One region of the Sphingopyxis sp. 550B genome, then DNA from elsewhere that is predicted to be linked to it. Evidence: riboswitches for the same ligand, from Rfam matches in the RefSeq annotation. Region 1 holds a riboswitch; each other region holds the start of a gene.

Region 1 (5,910 bases):
GCGGCCGCCCCCTTGCCAAGCCCGCGCTTTTTGGTCATGAGCGCGGGCGATGCACATGCGCGGCCTCCTTCTTCTGCGACTTACACGCCCTTGGGCGTGACTTTCGGCCTGCGCCTTTCGCGGTGGGCCACGCGCTCAAGGGCCTGACGACACAGCATCCGAATCCACACAAGCAGAAGAAGCCAACCCATGCCCATGCTCCGCGACCCCTCGGCCAAGTACCGACCCTTTCCGCAGGTCCCGCTGGAAAACCGCCAGTGGCCCGCCCGCACGATCACCAAGGCCCCGATCTGGCTCTCGACCGATCTGCGCGACGGCAACCAGGCGCTGATCGATCCGATGGACGCCGAAAAGAAGACGCGCTTCTTCGACCTGCTCGTCAAATGCGGGCTCAAGGAGATCGAGGTCGGCTTCCCTGCCTCGGGCGCGACCGACTTCGACTATATCCAGAACCTCGTCCGCTCGGGCCGCATCCCCGACGACGTCACGCCGCAGGTGCTGACGCAGGCGCGCGCCGACCTGATCCGCACCAGCTTCGACAGCCTGGCGGGCGCTAAGACCGCGATCGTCCACCTCTACAACGCGGTCAGCCCCGCGTGGCGCCGCATCGTCTTCGGCATGGAGATGCCCGAGATCAAACAGATCGCCATCGACGGCGCGAAGCAGCTGCGCGACAATGCCGCGCGCCTGCCCGGCACCGACTGGCGCTTCGAATACAGCCCCGAGACCTTCTCGACCGCGGAGATCGATTTCAGCATCGAATGCTGCGCCGCGGTGATGGACGTGCTCCAGCCGACGGCGGACAAGCCGATCATCCTCAACCTGCCCGCGACGGTCGAGGCGGCGACGCCGAACATCTATGCCGACCAGATCGAATATTTCTGCAAGCATCTGCCGAACCGCGACCGCGCGCTGATCAGCCTGCACACGCACAACGACCGCGGCACCGGGGTCGCGGCGGCCGAACTCGGCCTGCTCGCGGGCGCCGACCGCGTCGAGGGCTGCCTGTTCGGAAACGGCGAGCGCACCGGCAACACCTGCCTCGTCACCATCGCGCTCAACATGTACACGCAGGGCGTCGACCCCGAACTGGACTTCTCCGACATCGATCAGGTCATCCAGACGGTCGAATATTGCAACCAGTTGCCGGTCCACCCGCGCCACCCCTATGGCGGCGAACTGGTCTACACCGCCTTTTCGGGCAGCCACCAGGACGCGATCAAGAAGGGGTTCGCGGCGCGCGAGCGGCAGAACGACGACAAGTGGGAAGTCCCCTACCTGCCGATAGACCCCGCCGATCTGGGGCGCAGCTACGAAGCGGTGATCCGCGTCAACAGCCAGTCGGGCAAGGGCGGCGTCGCCTGGGTGCTCGAACAGGACAAGGGGCTGAAGCTGCCGAAGAAAATGCAGGCGAGCTTCAGCCACATCGTCCAGGCGGTGGCGGACCAGACGAGCCGAGAGCTGACCGCCGACGACATCTGGACCGCCTTCGAGGGACATTATCTGGCGGCGGACGGCAAGCGCTTCCAGCTCGTGAGCTGGGCGGAAAGCCAGAGCGGCGCCGACCGCATCTTCGCGGGCAAGCTGACCATCGACGGCGCCGAGCGCAGCATCAGCGGCCGCGGCAACGGCCTGATGTCGAGCGTCGTCGCCGCGCTGGCCGAATCGGGCGGCCCGGCGATGGACATCGTCGATTATTCGGAACATGCGATCGGCCAGGGCAGCAATGTGCAGGCCGCCGCCTATGTCGAATGCCGCACCCCCGACGGCCGCAGCCTGTTCGGCTGCGGTCTCGACACCGATGTCGCGACCGCCAGCGTGCGCGCGATCCTGTCGGCGGCGAACGCGATCTGATCCGGTCGCGGAGGCGGGCGCGGCGCGGGCCGCCCCGGCCTCCGCGCACCCCTTCCCTCTCCCGTCCGCCGCATCCCGGTCACGACTGGCCCGATCGGCGTTTCGCGGCGCGCGCATTTGGTCCTAAGCCGATGCGCGCAGCCGGGGGGCGGCGAAGGAGAAGGACCCGTGAACGCATCCCAGGCCCCGTCCGCCAGCGGCCCGAGCGCGTCCGCCGCGCCCACCGGGCCGCTCCCCGCCGACGGGGGAAGCAGCGACCTGTTCTGGAGCCTGCAATATTGCCGCGCGAGCGCGCTGTCGCTGACCCGTCTCGAACTGGCGCTCGCCAGCAGCGACCGGCAGCGGATCGTCGAGGCGATCGACCGCCTCCACGCGCTCGACCGCGAAATCGAGCGCAGGGTCGCAAGCCTGCCGCCGCCGCCCGATCCCGACCCCGAGCGCGAGGCGATCGACCGGCACCTCGACCGCGAGAAGATGGCAGTGGCGTTCGAGAAGCTGGCGCTCGCCAGCGGGATCAGCGGCCCCGCCCTCGCATCGCCGCCCACCTTCGCGGCGCGCACGCGGCCCGAACCCGAGCTTTCTCATGAGGTCGATGGGCCGCCCTTCGATCGCCGGCGGACCCATATTCTCGCCTCGCACGGTCCGAAGATCGCGCTCCTGCTGGCGATCGCGGCCGCCACCGCCGCGCTGCTGGCGACTGCCTTTTAGGATAGGGTCAGTCACCACGCCGCGAGACACATATAAAGATTTCTTTATATAGCGCTTGACAGGATCGTCGCGGCGCCTATTCTGCATGCTGTCGAGGTTCTTCGCGCCGGGCATCTGGGGCGGAGCGAAGATGGGAAGCCGGTGCGAAACCGGCGCTGCCCCCGCAACTGTAAGCGGCGAGCGGCGGTCGATCATGCCACTGGTTCGGCAAGGAACCGGGAAGGCCAGACCGCTGCGGCGACCCGCGAGCCAGGAGACCTGCCTCGTCAGATACGTCCTCCGGCGGGGTGCCCGGTCAGGCCGCATGCATGGCTGCGTCCGACCCTTGCCCTGCGGACGCGGGATATCGTGCGTTCGCGTCTGTCCGTCGCCCTTGCCCCCTGCAAGGTGCTCGAAATGACTGTCAGCGTCGCCACTTTAGGCTTTCCCCGCATCGGCCTTCGCCGCGAACTCAAGGTCGCGCTCGAATCCTACTGGTCGGGCAAATCGACCCTCGCCGACCTGCATGCGGCGGCGGCCGGCCTGCGCGTCGCCCACTGGGCGCGGCAGAAGGCGCTGGGGGCCGACATCCTGCCGTCGAACGATTTTTCGCTCTACGACCATGTGCTCGACATCTCGGCGCTGATCGGCGCCGTCCCCGCGCGCTACGACTGGGACGGCGAGACGGTCGATACCGATCTCTATTTCGCGATGGCGCGCGGCGCGCAGGGCGATCCGGCGCACGCCGGGTGCGGCCACGCCGCCGATACGACCGCGCAGGAGATGACAAAATGGTTCGACACCAACTATCATTTCCTCGTCCCCGAACTCACCGCCGGCCAGACCTTCCGCATCGCCTCGACCAAGATCTTCGACGAATATGACGAAGCGAAGGCGCTGGGGTATCAGACGCGCCCGGTGCTGCTCGGCCCGGTCAGCTACCTGATGCTCGCCAAAGGCAAGGCGGTCGAACCGCTCGCCCTGCTTCCCGCGCTGCTCGACACCTATGCCGAGATTCTCGCGCGGCTGGCGAAACAGGGCGCCGACTGGGTGCAGATCGACGAGCCCTGCCTCGTCCTCGATCTCGACGATGCGCAGCGCGCCGCGTTCGAGCGCGCCTATGCGCGGCTGGCGACGGCGGGGCCGCGCCTGATGCTCACCCCCTATTTCGGCGGCCTCGGCGACAATCTGGACCTCGCCGCCGAACTGCCCGTCCACGGCCTCCACCTCGACCTCGTCCGCGCGCCCGAACAGCTCGGCCCGGCACTCGACAAGGTGCGGCCGCACGTCCTGCTGTCGCTCGGCATCGTCGACGGCCGCAACATCTGGCGCGCCAACCTTCCCGACCTTTACTGGCGGCTCAAGGAGTTGGCGGCGACGCGCGACCTGATCCTCGCGCCGTCCTGTTCGCTGCTCCACGTTCCGGTCGATCTAGCGCTCGAAACCGCGCTCGATCCCGAAATCGCGCAATGGCTGGCTTTCGCGGCGCAAAAGATCGAGGAACTCGCCGCGCTCGCCAGGGCGTTGAACGAAGGCGAGGATGCCGCCTTCGCCGCCTTTTCGGCGTCGCGGATGGCCGCGGTCGCCCGGGCGACCTCGCCCCGCATCCACGATCCCGCCGTCGCCGCGCGCCTTGCCGCGCTCGATGCGGACGCCGCGCGCCGGGCCGCGCCCTTCGCCGCCCGCCGCGAGGCGCAGCGCCGGCGCCTTCCGCTTCCCCGCTATCCGACCACGACGATCGGCTCCTTTCCCCAGACGGCGGAGGTCCGCAAGGCGCGCGCCGCGCATATTCGGGGCGAAATCGACGATGCGGCCTATGACCGCTATCTGAAGGTCGAAACCCGCGCCGCGATCAAGTGGCAGGAGGAGATCGGCCTCGACGTCCTCGTCCACGGCGAGTTCGAGCGCAACGACATGGTGCAATATTTCGGCGAACGGCTTGCCGGTTTCGCCTTCACCCGCAGCGGCTGGGTGCAGAGCTATGGCTCGCGCTGCGTGCGGCCGCCGATCCTCTATGGCGACGTGTCGCGTCCGCGGCCGATGACGGTCGACTGGTGGCGCTATGCCCAGGATCAGACCGACCGGCCGGTGAAGGGCATGCTCACCGGCCCGGTGACGATCCTCAACTGGTCGTTCGTCCGCGACGACCAGCCACGCGAAGCGAGCTGCCGCCAGATCGCGCTGGCGATCCGCGACGAGGTGCTGGACCTGGAGGCCGCGGGCGCCGCGATCGTCCAGATCGACGAGGCGGCGCTGCGCGAAGGGCTGCCGCTGCGCCGCGGCGAATGGCCGCATTATCTGGGCTGGGCGGTCGAATGCTTTCGCATCGCGGCCTCCGGCGTGCGCGACGACACGCAGATTCACACCCACATGTGCTATTCGGAATTCAACGACATCCTTCCCGCGATCGGTGCGATGGACGCCGACGTCATCTCGATCGAAACCGCGCGGTCGCAGATGGAGCTGCTCGGGGCCTTCGCAAGCTATGCCTATCCGAACGAGATCGGTCCCGGCGTCTATGACATCCATTCGCCGCGCATTCCGGCCGAGCGCGAGATGACCGACCTGCTGACCCTCGCCGGACGGCACCTGCCGCCCGATCAAATCTGGGTGAATCCCGATTGCGGGCTCAAGACGCGCAAGTGGGACGAGGTGCGACCGGCCCTCGTCTCGATGGTCGCCGCGGCGCAGCGGATGCGGATTCGGGAGGCCTATGATGCCTGACGAAACCATGCCCGCGGACCAGCCCACGATCCGCGTCACCGCGATGCCCGCCAACGCCAATGTCTATGGCGACATCTTCGGCGGCTGGCTGATGGCTCAGATGGACCTGGCCGCGTCTTCGGTCGCATCGCTCCACGCGCGCGGCCGGGCGGTCACGGTCTCGGTGGAGGGCATGGCCTTCCACCGCCCCGTGTTCGTCGGCGACGAGGTGTCGGTTTTCGGCCGGCTGATGAAGGTCGGGCGGACCTCCATGCATGTCGAGGTCGAAGCCTGGGCACGCGACCGCCATGCCGAGGACGGGCACAAGGTGACGCAGGCGGTCTTCATCTTCGTCGCCGTCGGCCCCGACCGGCGCCCGCGCGCGCTCGGCCGCCCGGCCGCCGTTCCTCCGCAGTCCTGACCGGTTCGCACTTGTGACAGGCGGCCGCGATCCCCCTTGCACAGCCTTCCGTTTACGTTAAGGTCAGCCGAAACCTCTATTCGGAGAGCGACGCCCATGGCCCTTCCCGCGATTTTTGACCGCCTTCGCCTGCCCGTCATCGGTTCGCCGCTGTTCATCGTCTCGGGCCCCGACCTCGTCATCGCGCAGTGCAAGGCGGGAATCGTCGGCAGCTTCCCGGCGCTCAACGCGCGCCCGCAGACGCT
Region 2 (5,910 bases), 1.9 Mb from region 1:
AGAAGCGGACATTCTCCGACAATCTGAATTCGGCGCGCAGGTCGATAAGCGTGTAATCGTCGAGGACGATGCTGTTCGACGCATTGTCGAAGCTCTTGCCGGACCAGCGCAATGCCGCTCCGACGTCGAGACCGAAGGGAAGAGCATAGCCGACCGACGCATTGGCCGCGTGGCGCGGACGGCGCGGCAGGTCCCTGCCGAAATTGGTCGCGCCCGGCGAACGATCCTCGGCCACGATCCAGCTATAATTGCCGTCGAGCGTCAGCGCGCCCAGCGTCAGCGCCGCCGTCGCCTCGATCCCATGCGCCTCGCCGCGCGCGACATTGGAATAATAGCCCGAACGGCGCGTGGAATCGCCAGGGACCAGGCAGAGCGGATTGGGCGTGGTGGGCGAGCAGGAATTGAAGATGATCTGCCCGGTCGTGGTGCGATCGAACCAGACCCCGCCAACCGTCAGAGCGCGGCCGAACAATTGCTGCTCGATCCCTGCTTCCCAGCCATGCGCTTCCTCCGGGTCGAGCGCGACATTCCCATATTCGCTGAACATCTGATACAGCGTCGGCGCCTTGAAGCCTTCGCCATAGCTCGCGCGCAGGATGGTCCCGGTCGGCAGCCGCCAGACACCGCCCGCCGCAAACAGTGTCTGCCCGCCGAAGCGGTCGTGATCGTCATGGCGGACGCCGCCGTTGATCGTCAGCCCGTCCAGGGGCTCGACGCTGAGCTGGCCATAAAGGCTCGTCACGTCCGCCTTGCCGATCGCGAAGTCGGGAAGGGGCGTTGCCAGCGAACCCGAAGGCGAACGGCTGCGGAACCTCGACCGTTCATTCTCGACGCCGAAGACCGCGCTGACGCCGCGCGTGACATCGATATTGCCCTGATATTCCCAGCGGCGATTCTCTCCCTTGGCCTGAAGGCTGACTGGACGAGCACGCAGCGGCCCGTAATTGCTGCGATCGGTGTCGGTGTAGGAATAGGAAATCCGGTTGCGGAAACGCCCATCCAACAGGTCGAAGTTGGCGCCGGCATAGCTCACGAATTCCTCGTTGAGCGCGTAGTCCGGTGTATCGCCGCTCGTCGAATCGAGATTGACGCGCGCCTTGGAATAATAGCCGCGCACTTCGACGCTGAGGTTCGAAGCCAGCGCCAGTTCGGCGCGGCCCGTCACGCTGCGGTTGCGATAGCCGTCGCGCTCGCCGCCGCCAAAGGCTGGGGCGATCGCCGAAATGCCGTCGGTGGTGAAGCTTTGCCCACCAATGCGCCAGCTCAGTGGGCCCGTGCGGCCGCCGATCGCGGCGCGCGCGCTGACCGTGTTGCGCGACCCGGCCTCGATGTCGAAGCTGCCTTCCAGCGGTTTTTCGGGGATGGCCGTGACGATATTGACAACGCCGCCGATCGCCTGGCTGCCCCACAGGATCGATTGCGGACCACGCAGGATTTCGATCCGCTCCATGTCGCCGACCAGCAGGTTGGCGAAATTATAGCCGCCGCCGGCCGCCGCCGGATCGTTGAGCTTCACGCCATCGATCACGACAACGGTATGATCGGACTCGGCGCCGCGGATGCGCAGCGATGTCGCGGTGCCATAGCCGCCGTTGCGCGAAACGGTGATGCCCGGCGTGCGCAGCAGCAACTCGGTCGCGCCGATGTCCTGCGACCGGTCGATCGCCGCCTTGTCGAGCACGGTGATCGTAGACGGCACCTCGTCGAGTGCGAGCGGCGCGCGCGTCGCGGTGACGACGATGCTGTCCTCTTCGGACGTCGCGGCGGCGTTGGCGGCTTCTGCGGCCGATACGGGAAAGCCGGCTGCAAGTGCCGCCAGTGAAATGGAACTTCGAACAATAACACGGAACATAGGGTACCCCATCGACAAGACCATTCGGTCGCTGGGTCGATGGCGGCCCACCCTGATAGGCGAACGACATCGGCCCGCGCGGCCGCGCGGTCACCTTTGTCGTCTGTCGGGTTCACCCCCGTCCGCCCGGCACACCCTGTCCGCGCGAAAGACGACGGCGACGGGCAGGTCTCCTGGCTCGCGGGTCGACGCCGGTCCGGGCCGCCTTCTCAGGACCGATGGTCCCAATGGCATATGGCCCGATGGCTCTCCGCTTACAGTTGCAGGGGCAGCAGGGGTTTCGCACCCCATTCCCTTTCAATCCCCTTTCGGGGAACCTGTCGCGGCCCGCTCGTTAGGCAAATCGCGTCAGGCGATCAAGTGAAAGAAGCTGCCCGTCACAAGACCGGCGCGATGCCCGGCGGGGCCGAGATCGCGACCCGCCGCGTCGGCAAGCCGGGCGAAGGGGGTGCCTTCGTTCGTCGATGTGATGGTCGCATGATGATATTCATGCCCCCACAGCGGCGTTTCGGCATCGGCGAAGCGCGTCGGCGCGAACAGCCGCGCCTGCCGATAGCCGAGCGACATCTTCCGTTTCGCGAAGCTGGTATCGACCGGCAGCAGCCTCGCCATCGGATGCACGATGCCGTCCGCATCCTCGATGCTGCGGCCGAGCAGCATATAGCCGCCGCATTCGCCATGCACCGGCGCGCGCGCCGCGAAGGCGCGCAACCCCGCCATGAAGCGCGCATTGCCCGCCAGCCTGCCCGCGTGCAGTTCGGGATAGCCGCCGGGCAGCCAGCAGGCGTCGCAGTCCATCGGCGGCGCCTCGTCGGCGAGCGGCGAGAAGCCGCAAATCTCCGCGCCCGCATCGCGCCACCACGACGCCAGATGCGGATAGAAGAAGGCGAAGGCATCGTCGGCGGCGAGGGCGATGCGCTGCCCCGGCGGACGCAGGCGCGGTCGGACGGGCAAGGCCGGAGAGGTCGCACGCGCTGCCGCGCGGATCGCGGCGAGGTCGCAATCGCGCGCGACGATGGCCGCGACCGCATCGATCCGCTCGTCCAGCGCGCCATCTTCGCGCGCCTGCACCAGCCCGAGGTGGCGAGAGGCGACCGCCAGCGCCGGATCGCGGCGGATCATGCCGAACAGCGGCAGGTCGAGCGCGTCGAATCCTTCGGCGATCATCGCGGCGTGACGGTCGCTCGCAACGCGGTTGACGATGACGCCGGCCACCGACGGCGCGCCGGGAAAGGTCGCGAAGCCATGCGCGATCGCCGCGACGCTCTGGCCCGCGCCCTCGGCATCGACGACGAGCAGGACCGGCCAATCCGTCAGCCGCGCGACCTCGGCCGCCGTGCTGCCCTGGCCCGCGCCATCGAACAATCCCATCGCGGCTTCGGCGACGACCAGATCGGCACCGTAGGCCGCCTGCGCCGCCAGCCCCTTCAGCATCGCCGGCGTCATCGCGAAGCCGTCGAGATTGACCGATGGTCGCCCGGTCGCCACGGCGTGAAAGCCGGGGTCGATATAGTCGGGTCCGCATTTTGCCGCAGCGACGCCGAGTCCTTCGCGCAGGAAAGCGCGCTGCAGCCCGATCGCGACGAGCGTCTTGCCCGCCCCCGAGCGCGGCGCCGCGACCAGCAGTCCCGGCGCGAATTGGCCGCTCAAAACTCGATGCCCCGCTGCGCCTTCACGCCCGACCGGAACGGGTGCTTCACCTGCACCATCTCGGTGACGAGGTCGGCGGCTTCGATCAGCGCCTCGGGCGCATTGCGGCCGGTGACGATGACATGCTTCATCTCGCCTCGATCGAGCAGGCCCGCGATCACCTCGTCAACGGACAGATATTCGTAGCGCAATACGATGTTGAGTTCGTCGGCGACCACCATCGCGATGTCGGGATCGGCGATCATCCGCTTCACCTCGTCCCATCCGGCGCGCGCCCAGGCGATATCGCGCGCACGGTCCTGCGTGTCCCAGGTGAAGCCTTCGCCCATGACCTTGTGCTCGACCTGCCCGGGAAAGGCCGAATAGACGGCCTTCTCGCCAGTCGCCCAGCCGCCCTTGATGAACTGGACGATGCCGACCTTCATCCCGTGCCCCAGCGCGCGGCACACCATGCCGAAGGCGGCAGTCGACTTTCCCTTGCCCTTGCCGGTGTGGACGATCAGCAGGCCCTTTTCCTGCGTCTTGTCGGCCATGATCTTGGCTCTTGCAGCCTGCCGCTTGCGCGCCTTTTCATTGTGGCGTTCATTGATTTCGTCTTCGGTCATCTTTCCCTCCGGGCACGACATCGCTCTGGCGCGGCGCCGACCGGCACCGCACCGCTGATTTTCGTCGCCCGAACGGGTGATCCGTGCCCTGGCCTTTCCCTGGACCGAGGCATTGAGCGACCCACGCCGGCAGGTCTCCTGGCTCGCGGGTCGTCGCTTGATGCACGCCTTCCCAGGTCGCCCCAGTGGCAGACCCGGTCGGGGACCGGGTCGGTGCATCGCGCTCGCCGCTTACAGTTGCAGGGACAGCCATGGCTTCGGCCTGCCGCGAACGGACGGCCTCACCATATTCCCTATTATGCCCTCGCGGGCACCGGCGCGGTTGCGCAAAGGCAGATGCCTTCACTCATCCGGAATTAGCGCATGATCCATCTTAATCAACATCCACGGTGATCCTGTCCCTAACGGCTGTTGGCGTCCATTGCCGCCGGATCGGTTGTCAAATGTCCGCTTCCAACGATTCGCGCCGCGGAAAACCGGCGACCGAGGCTGGAATCGTGCGGCCAGGTGAGCCTGCTTTCCCGGCCATGTCGGTACGATGCCGACGGTCCGCTAACGTTGAGAGTTTCAGACGCCGCCAGGCGTCAGAAAGTCTTCGGTGCCCGAACCGCGGTGGTCATGAGCCGAGCTATGGGGAAAGCTGTTTTGCGCTGATGGTGGGGTAGCCGGGCGCAGCCCAAAAGCGGACGCTTCCGGTAGCGGAGCGTCTGGATATGGGTCGAAAAAGCGGACGTGCAAAAGCAGACGGGCCGATTTTGGTGGTGTGACGTCTGCTTTTGAGCAGGGCCAGCGCAAGCGGGTCCGCTTCCAGGCGCGGGTCTGCCCTGGATGGTGTTGGCGATAGGCCGTGCCGGGTCACGGCGCCTGTATCCCGGATGACGGTGCCGGAGAGGGCGGCGCACGCGGGAGGTAGCGGCGCTCGAAAACCTCGATGATGATCATGGTGCCGCCACAGCAAGGGCATAGCGGTTGAGCTTTGAGGTCGGCGGGTTGATCGTCGTCTGGTGAAGGTGCGACGCTGAGCAGGCGGCGAGCGCGTTCGAGATGATACTTGCGCCTGGCGCTGGCGAGCAGTCCATAGTGGCGGATCCGATGGAACCCACGCGGCAGGGCGTGGAGGAGAAAGCGGCGGATGAACTCGTCAGCAGCGAGCGTCATGACCTGCTGCCGTCCGGCGCCGGACTTGCGGTAATCCTTGTAGCGGAAGGTGACCCCGACCTCATCGAACCGGAGAAGGCGGCTGTTCGATATCGCGACCCGGTGGGTGTAGCGTGACAGATAGGCGAGCACCGCCTCGGGCCCAGCGAACGGTGGCTTGGCATAGACGACCCAGCGCTTCTTGCGGACCGGCGAGAGGTGCCGCAGGAACGCGCGTCGTTCGGCGAGATGCGTGAGGCTGCCAAAGAGGGCGAGCTGCCCGCGGTCATGGAGCGCGCGCAGCCGGGTTAGGAACAGGCGTCGGAACAGGGCACCAAGCACGCGGACCGGCAGCAGGAAGGCGGGGCGTGCGGATATCCAGCGTGTTCCATCGCGCGAGATGCCGCCGCCGGGCACGATCATGTGGATATGGGGATGATGGGTCAGCGCCGAGCCCCATGTGTGGAGGACGGCGGTGATGCCGATCCGGGCGCCGAGGTGCTTCGGGTCGGCGGCAATCGTCAGCATCGTATCGGCCGCCGCCTTGAACAGCAGGTCATAGACGAGCGCCTTGTTGTGGAAGGCGATCGCGGCGACCTCGGCAGGCAGCGTGAACACGACGTGGAAATAGCCGACCGGGAGGAGGTCGGCCTCGCGGGCCTCGAG
Region 3 (5,910 bases), 1.7 Mb from region 1:
AAGCGCGAGCAGCGCCAGCGTCAGCCGCCGGGGCGATCGGGCGTCGCGCATCGTCATCGGCGCGCGCCGTCGTGGCGCTGGATCTGCCCGGCAAGGCGGTGCACGGCCGCCCCATAAGCGGGGCCGCCGCAAACGGTCCACGCCTCCGGCACGCTGAGCCGCGGAATGCCCCGAAGCGCGGGATGATGCAGCATCTCGCTGCCCTGATCGGTGATGGTGTCGCTCGCGCTTTCGACGATCAGGAAATCGGGGTTCGCCGCCACCATCTCCTCGAGGCTCAGTTGCGACAGCGGCGGCTTGCCCAGCTTTGCGGCAAGATTGACCAGCCCGACGCGCCCCATCATTTCGTCGATCAGCGTCCCCGTCCCGGTCATGTAGCCGCGCCGCTGGTAATAGGCGGCGACCCGGCCGCGCCCCGGGCGGGGCACGCCGGCGAGGTCGCGCTCCATCCGCGCGATCAGCGCTTCGCCGCGCGCCGGATCGCCGAGCGCGGTCGCGGTCAGGCGGATCGTCCGGCGGATGACGTCGAAGCTGTCGGCGGTCGGCAGGTCGAGCGTCCGAAAGCTGCCGCGCGGCAGCGCCGCGACCGCCGCGCTGCCGCTCGCGGGCATGCCGACGATCAGGTCGGGCGCCGCGACCAGTATCTGTTCGGCGGCGTTGCGGATCAGCGGCAGCCCGCGCGCCGCCGCGGCGGCCGCGGACATGCCGGGGTCGGTCGCGTTGCGCGTCAGCCCGGCGATCCGGTCGCGGTCGGCGAGCGCGAGCAGCAGCTGGTCGGCGCACAGGTTGAGCGACACGACGCGCTGCGGCGCGGCCGGTGGCGTCGCCGGCGCCGCGCGGCCGCCCTGCTGCGCCCACAGTGCGCCGCCGCCGGCGAGCAGCAGCGCGAGCGCGGGCAGGGCGGCGTGCGGGGTCAAGCGGGTTCCTCTTCCCTCAGAAGCGCAGGCGGACGCCGCCATAGGCGGCCCGGCCCGGCGTCGCGATGCTGAAAACCTCCTCATAGTCGACCCCGAGCAGATTCTCGACGCGCCCGAAGACCGAGATGGCATCGGTCACCCGGTAATCGGCGCCAAGGTTGACGAGCACATAGTCCTTCATCGCGACCACGACCGGGACATAGCTGGGGTCGATATAGGCGAGGTCGGTCGTGCGGCCGTTGTAGCGCAGCGTCAGGGTCCCCGCAAAGCGCTGGTCGCTGCTCGACACGGTGGTGTTGAAGCTGGCGATATGCTTCGGCCGCCGCACTTCGGGCGCGCCGTTCTCGCGCGCCTTGATCCAGCTGTAGGCGAGGTCGAAGCGAAGCTGCGGCAGCGGCCGCGCGCTGGCGAAGGCCTCGATGCCGTGCTGCTTGCTCGTCGTCGCGCGGTTCGCCGGAGTCGCGGTGAAGTCGGGCGCCGGATAGTCGGTGAAGATCTCGTCCTTCAGCGTCGAATCGAACCAGGTCGCCCCGACCGTCGCCCAGTCGTCGGCGCCGAAGCTCTGCTCGATCCCCGCTTCCCAGCCCTCGGACTTTTCGGGTTTCAGGTCGGGATTGCCGATGTAGCGGCCGTCGATATAGCCGAACAGCTCGAAATAGCCCGGATTCTTGACCCCGGTGCCATAGGCGCCGCGGATGCGCGTGCCGGTCGGAAGGCGATAGCTGCCCTGGACGCGCCAGGTCGTCGCATCGTCGAAGCGGTTGTTGTCGTCGTGGCGCAGCGACGCGCCGAGCGAGAGCGCGCCCGCGGTCAGCTCATATTGGGCGACCAGCCCCAGATTGTCGGTGTGGCGCTTTCCCTGAAAGGCGCCCGGCGTCAGCGTGCGGAAGGCCTCGCGCTCGACATCGACCGCACCGGTCAGCCGGTGGGCGATCGCATCGGTCCCGAAGCGGATGCTCGAGGTCAGCGATCCCTTGTAGCGCTGTCCCTTGCTGCCATAGTCCAACCCGAAGGGGGAGCGGCCGTGGCGCGCGGTGTCGGAAAGCTGCCCCGACAGGCTGGTCACCCAGCGCCCGTCGAGCGCGGTCAGTTCGGCCGCCAGCAGGGCATGGAAGGATTCGGTCTCGACATGGACGCCGGGGCTGTCGACGATATAGCCGAAGCGCGGGCTCGTCGTATCATATTCGCTGTCGTTGTTGTCGGCGTCGCTGAAGCCATAGCGCAGCACGGCGTTCAGCCGGAAGGCGTCGCTCGGCGTCCAGCCCAGCTTCGCGCTCGCGCCGACCGTCTGCATCCCGACGTCGCGCACCCCGCCGCGCGCGGTCGGATAGCCGTTCGCGCCGTAATAGGTACCGGTGATCGCATAGTCGAAGCTGTCCGATGCGCCCGCGGCGCGGGCGCTGCCGGCGACGGTGCCGAACGACCCGCCCTCGATCCGGGCGCTCAGGCCCGGCGCCTCGCGTCCCGACAGGGTGATGTAATGGATCACGCCGCCGATCGCGTCGGAGCCATAGAGCGACGATTGCTGGCCGCGCAGCACCTCGATCCGCGCGGCGGGGTCGGCGAGCAGACCGCCGAAATCGAACTGGCCCTGATAGGGGTCGGCGACCTCGATGCCGTCGACCAGGACGAGGACGTGATTGGCTTCGCTGCCGCGGATGCGGATATCGGTCATGCCGCCGAGGCCGCCGGTGCGGCTGACCGCGACGCCGGGCACGTCGCGCAGCACGTCGGAAACGATGCGCGTCTGGCGCTGTTCGAGCGCTTCGCTGTCGATCGCCGTGACCGAGGCGCCGAGCTGGTCCGCCCGGACCCCTTCGCCCGAACGCGAGGCAGTGACGATGATCGCGTCGCCGGGGCGCGGGTCGGCGGCGGCATCGCCGGTCTGGGCCAGCGCCGGCGACGTCGCCGCCAGCGCCACGATGGAAAGGCCGTATTTCAACATGGGAGTCCCCCATGCGCCGAGAGCGAAGGCGGGGACCTGCCGAGCCGCGTGCGCGATCGACCGGCGCACGGGCGGCGGGCTGGCGCAAGGCGCCCGCATTTCGTGCCCCGAAGCGGCCCCGGCCGCTGGGTCGTCGCTCGACGGAGTTCTCCGTGCCCTGGCCTTTCCCTGGACCGAGGCATTGAGCGACCCGCGCCGGCAGGTCTCCTGGCTCGCGGGTCGTCGCTTGATGCACGCCTTCCCAGGTCGCCCCAGTGGCAGACCCGGTCGGGGACCGGGTCGGTGCATCGCGCTCGCCGCTTACAGTTGCAGGGACAGCCCCGGTTTCGAAGGCCCGGCCGGACCCCCTTACCGCGTTCCCTTTTAAGCCCCATCGGGGCACCGGCGCGATCAATGCAAGGTTGCCCTTGCGGCGCCCGCCCATAGCGCCTCGGCATATTTTGGCAATCGGCTTTTGCGGGGCCTGCGCGCTTGCCCGAACCGTCCGCCGGGACTAGGAGCGCGGCGTGGCCGATCTTTCCGCCTTCCGCCGACCGGGCTGGCTGCTGCTACCGGTGCTTCTCGCGCTGCTCGCGCGGGTGCTGGTCGCGCCGGGCTGGATGATCGGGCCCGATGCCGGGGGTTCGATCACCGTCCGCGTCTGTTCGGACCCGTCGAACCCCGGCGGGACGATGACCATCCCGGTCCAGACCGCGGGCGATCATCCCGATGGCGAGGGGCAGCAGCATTGCCCGTGGGGCGCGCTCGCGGTGGCGCCGATCGTGCCCGATGCCCCGGCACTGCCCGCGGCGCCGGCACCGGCCGCCCCCACGCCGCTGGCGATCCCCTCGCTCGGCTTCGCGCCGGGCATCGCCTCGCCGCTTCCTCCCAGCACCGGCCCGCCCGCCTTCGCCTGATTCAGACCGATCGCCGGCCGCGCTTCCGCGCGCGCCGGCCTTGCCTGATTTTCAGCGAAGGATTTTCCATGACCCGTTCCGTTACCCGCGCGGCGCCCCTGCCGGCGCTCGCCCTCGCCCTGTCGTTTTCCCCGGTGCCCTTTTCCCCCGCCGCTCACGCCGAGGAGGCGACGATCATCGTCACCGCGCCGACGCTCGCCGACGCCGCGCAGCAGCGCGCGGCGCAGACCCCCGGCGGCACCGATGTCGTCACGCATCAGGATTATGCCGACAAGACGATCGTGTCGCTGCGCGATACGCTCGCCTTCTCGCCCGGCGTCTACCTCCAGCCGCGCTATGGGCAGGAGGTGCGCCTCGCGATCCGCGGCTCGGGCCTCTCGCGCGGCTTCCACATGCGCGGCGTCACGCTGTTGCAGGACGGGGTGCCGATCAACCTCGCCGACGACAATGGTGATTTTCAGGAGCTGGAGCCGATCTTCTTCGACCATCTCGAAGTCTATCGCGGCGCCAATGCGCTGCGCTTCGGTTCGGGAACGCTGGGCGGCGCGATCAACGGCGTGACTCCGACCGGGCGCACCGCCCACGGCGTCTATCTGCGCGGCGACGCCGGCAGCTTCGGCCTGCTGCGCGGCCTGGTTTCGGCGGGCGTCGCCAGCGGGCCGGTCGACGCCTGGGGCGCGGTCAGCGCCGACACGTCGGACGGCGACCGCGACCATGCGCGGCGCCGCAGCCTGCGCTTCCACGGCAATGTCGGGCTAACGCTCGGCGACGGGGTCGCGACGCGCTTCTATGCGAGCATCAACCGCATCCGCCAGCAATTGCCGGGCGCGCTGACCGAGGCGCAGGCGCTGACCGCCCCGCGCGGCGCCAATGCGGGCAGCATCGCGGGCGATCAGCGACGCGACATCGATTCGCTGCGCTTGCAGAACCGCACCCGCTTCGACCTCGGCACCGCGACGCTCGAGGTCGGGGGTTTCGTCAACGCGAAATCGCTCTTTCACCCGATCTTTCAGCTGATCGACCAGAAATCGACCGACGTCGGCGGGTTCGCGCGGCTCGACTATGCCGCGGGGCCGGTCGAGGTGACGCTGGGGGGCGAGATTCGCCGTGGCAGCACCCACGCGCGGCAGTTCGTCAACGTCGCCGGCCGGCGCGGCGCGCTGACCCTCGACGCCGATCAGGAGGCGCGGACCGCGAACCTCTATGGCGAACTGCGCGTGCGGCCGGTGCCGCCGGTGACGCTGATCGCGGGGGGCGTCTATGCCGATGGCATGCGCAAGCGGCGCGTCGGCTTTTCGGCGACCCCGGCCGCCGACGGGCGCGTCGCGTTCGACGCCTTTTCGCCCAAGTTCGGCGTGCTGGTCGAACCGGCGGAGCATGTCCAGATCTTCGCCAACTACAGCCGCTCGGCCGAATTTCCCGGTTTCGGGGAGGTGTTCCAGTCGATCGGCATGCCGCCCGCCAGCGCGCTGATCGCCGACATCCGGCCGCAGCGCGCCTGGACGGCGGAGATCGGCACGCGCGGAACGATGGGTCCGGTGCGTTGGGACGTCGCCTGGTATCGCGCGGCGATCACCGGCGAGATGCTGCAATATACGGTGAACGGCAGCATCCCCGCCGCCACCTTCAACGCCGACCGGACGCTGCATCGGGGGGTGGAGGCCGGGCTGGAGCTGACCCTCGCACCCTGGCTGCGGCTGCGCCAGACCTATGCCTACAGCGACTTCCGCTTCCGGGGCGACGCGCAGTTCGGCGACAATCGCCTGCCGGTGGTGCCGAGGCATGTCTATCGGGCGGAGGTCCGCATCGGCGGCGAGGCGCTGCACGTCGCGCCGACGCTCGAATGGGTGCCGCAGGGACCGTGGGCCGATTATGCCAACCGGGTGCGCACGCCGGGCTATGCGCTGGTCGGCCTGACCGGCGGCGCGCGTATTACCGACGGGATCGACGCCTTCGTCGACGTCCGCAACATCGCCGGCAAGAAAGCGATCGGCGACGTCAGCGCGGTGATCGCCGCCGACGCCGCATCGGCGATCTATTACCCGGTCGAGCGCCGCGCCGTTTCCGCGGGCCTGCGCGCCCGCTTCTGACGCCGTGCTCCCGCATGCTCCTTCCGGCCGGGGGAGGGGCGTGCGGGAGCGACGGAACCTTG

Evidence for each region. A riboswitch is a leader RNA that binds a small molecule or an ion and turns the genes downstream of it on or off. The one in region 1 is predicted to bind cobalamin.
Region 2: it holds a riboswitch for cobalamin, as region 1 does, so the genes downstream of both, cobO (cob(I)yrinic acid a,c-diamide adenosyltransferase) here and metE (5-methyltetrahydropteroyltriglutamate--homocysteine S-methyltransferase) in region 1, are expected to answer to the same signal.
Region 3: it holds a riboswitch for cobalamin, as region 1 does, so the genes downstream of both, AC2S9W_RS03635 (TonB-dependent receptor plug domain-containing protein) here and metE (5-methyltetrahydropteroyltriglutamate--homocysteine S-methyltransferase) in region 1, are expected to answer to the same signal.

The regions. Positions count from the first base shown of each region.
Region 1 is NZ_CM171610.1:2,446,464-2,452,373, reverse strand. Features, by position in the region: gene leuA (2-isopropylmalate synthase) at 190-1,854, shown strand; gene AC2S9W_RS11460 (hypothetical protein) at 2,023-2,562, shown strand; cobalamin riboswitch at 2,640-2,842, shown strand; gene metE (5-methyltetrahydropteroyltriglutamate--homocysteine S-methyltransferase) at 2,959-5,265, shown strand; gene AC2S9W_RS11450 (acyl-CoA thioesterase) at 5,258-5,665, shown strand; gene AC2S9W_RS11445 (NAD(P)H-dependent flavin oxidoreductase) at 5,762-5,910, shown strand, end outside.
Region 2 is NZ_CM171610.1:86,296-92,205, forward strand. Features, by position in the region: gene AC2S9W_RS00405 (TonB-dependent receptor plug domain-containing protein) at 1-1,852, opposite strand, end outside; cobalamin riboswitch at 1,999-2,188, opposite strand; gene AC2S9W_RS00410 (cobyrinic acid a,c-diamide synthase CobB) at 2,201-3,502, opposite strand; gene cobO (cob(I)yrinic acid a,c-diamide adenosyltransferase) at 3,499-4,107, opposite strand; cobalamin riboswitch at 4,219-4,440, opposite strand; gene AC2S9W_RS00420 (IS91 family transposase) at 4,963-5,910, opposite strand, start outside.
Region 3 is NZ_CM171610.1:783,629-789,538, reverse strand. Features, by position in the region: gene AC2S9W_RS03645 (FecCD family ABC transporter permease) at 1-51, opposite strand, end outside; gene AC2S9W_RS03640 (ABC transporter substrate-binding protein) at 54-917, opposite strand; gene AC2S9W_RS03635 (TonB-dependent receptor plug domain-containing protein) at 934-2,862, opposite strand; cobalamin riboswitch at 3,043-3,263, opposite strand; gene AC2S9W_RS03630 (hypothetical protein) at 3,369-3,758, shown strand; gene AC2S9W_RS03625 (TonB-dependent receptor family protein) at 3,827-5,848, shown strand.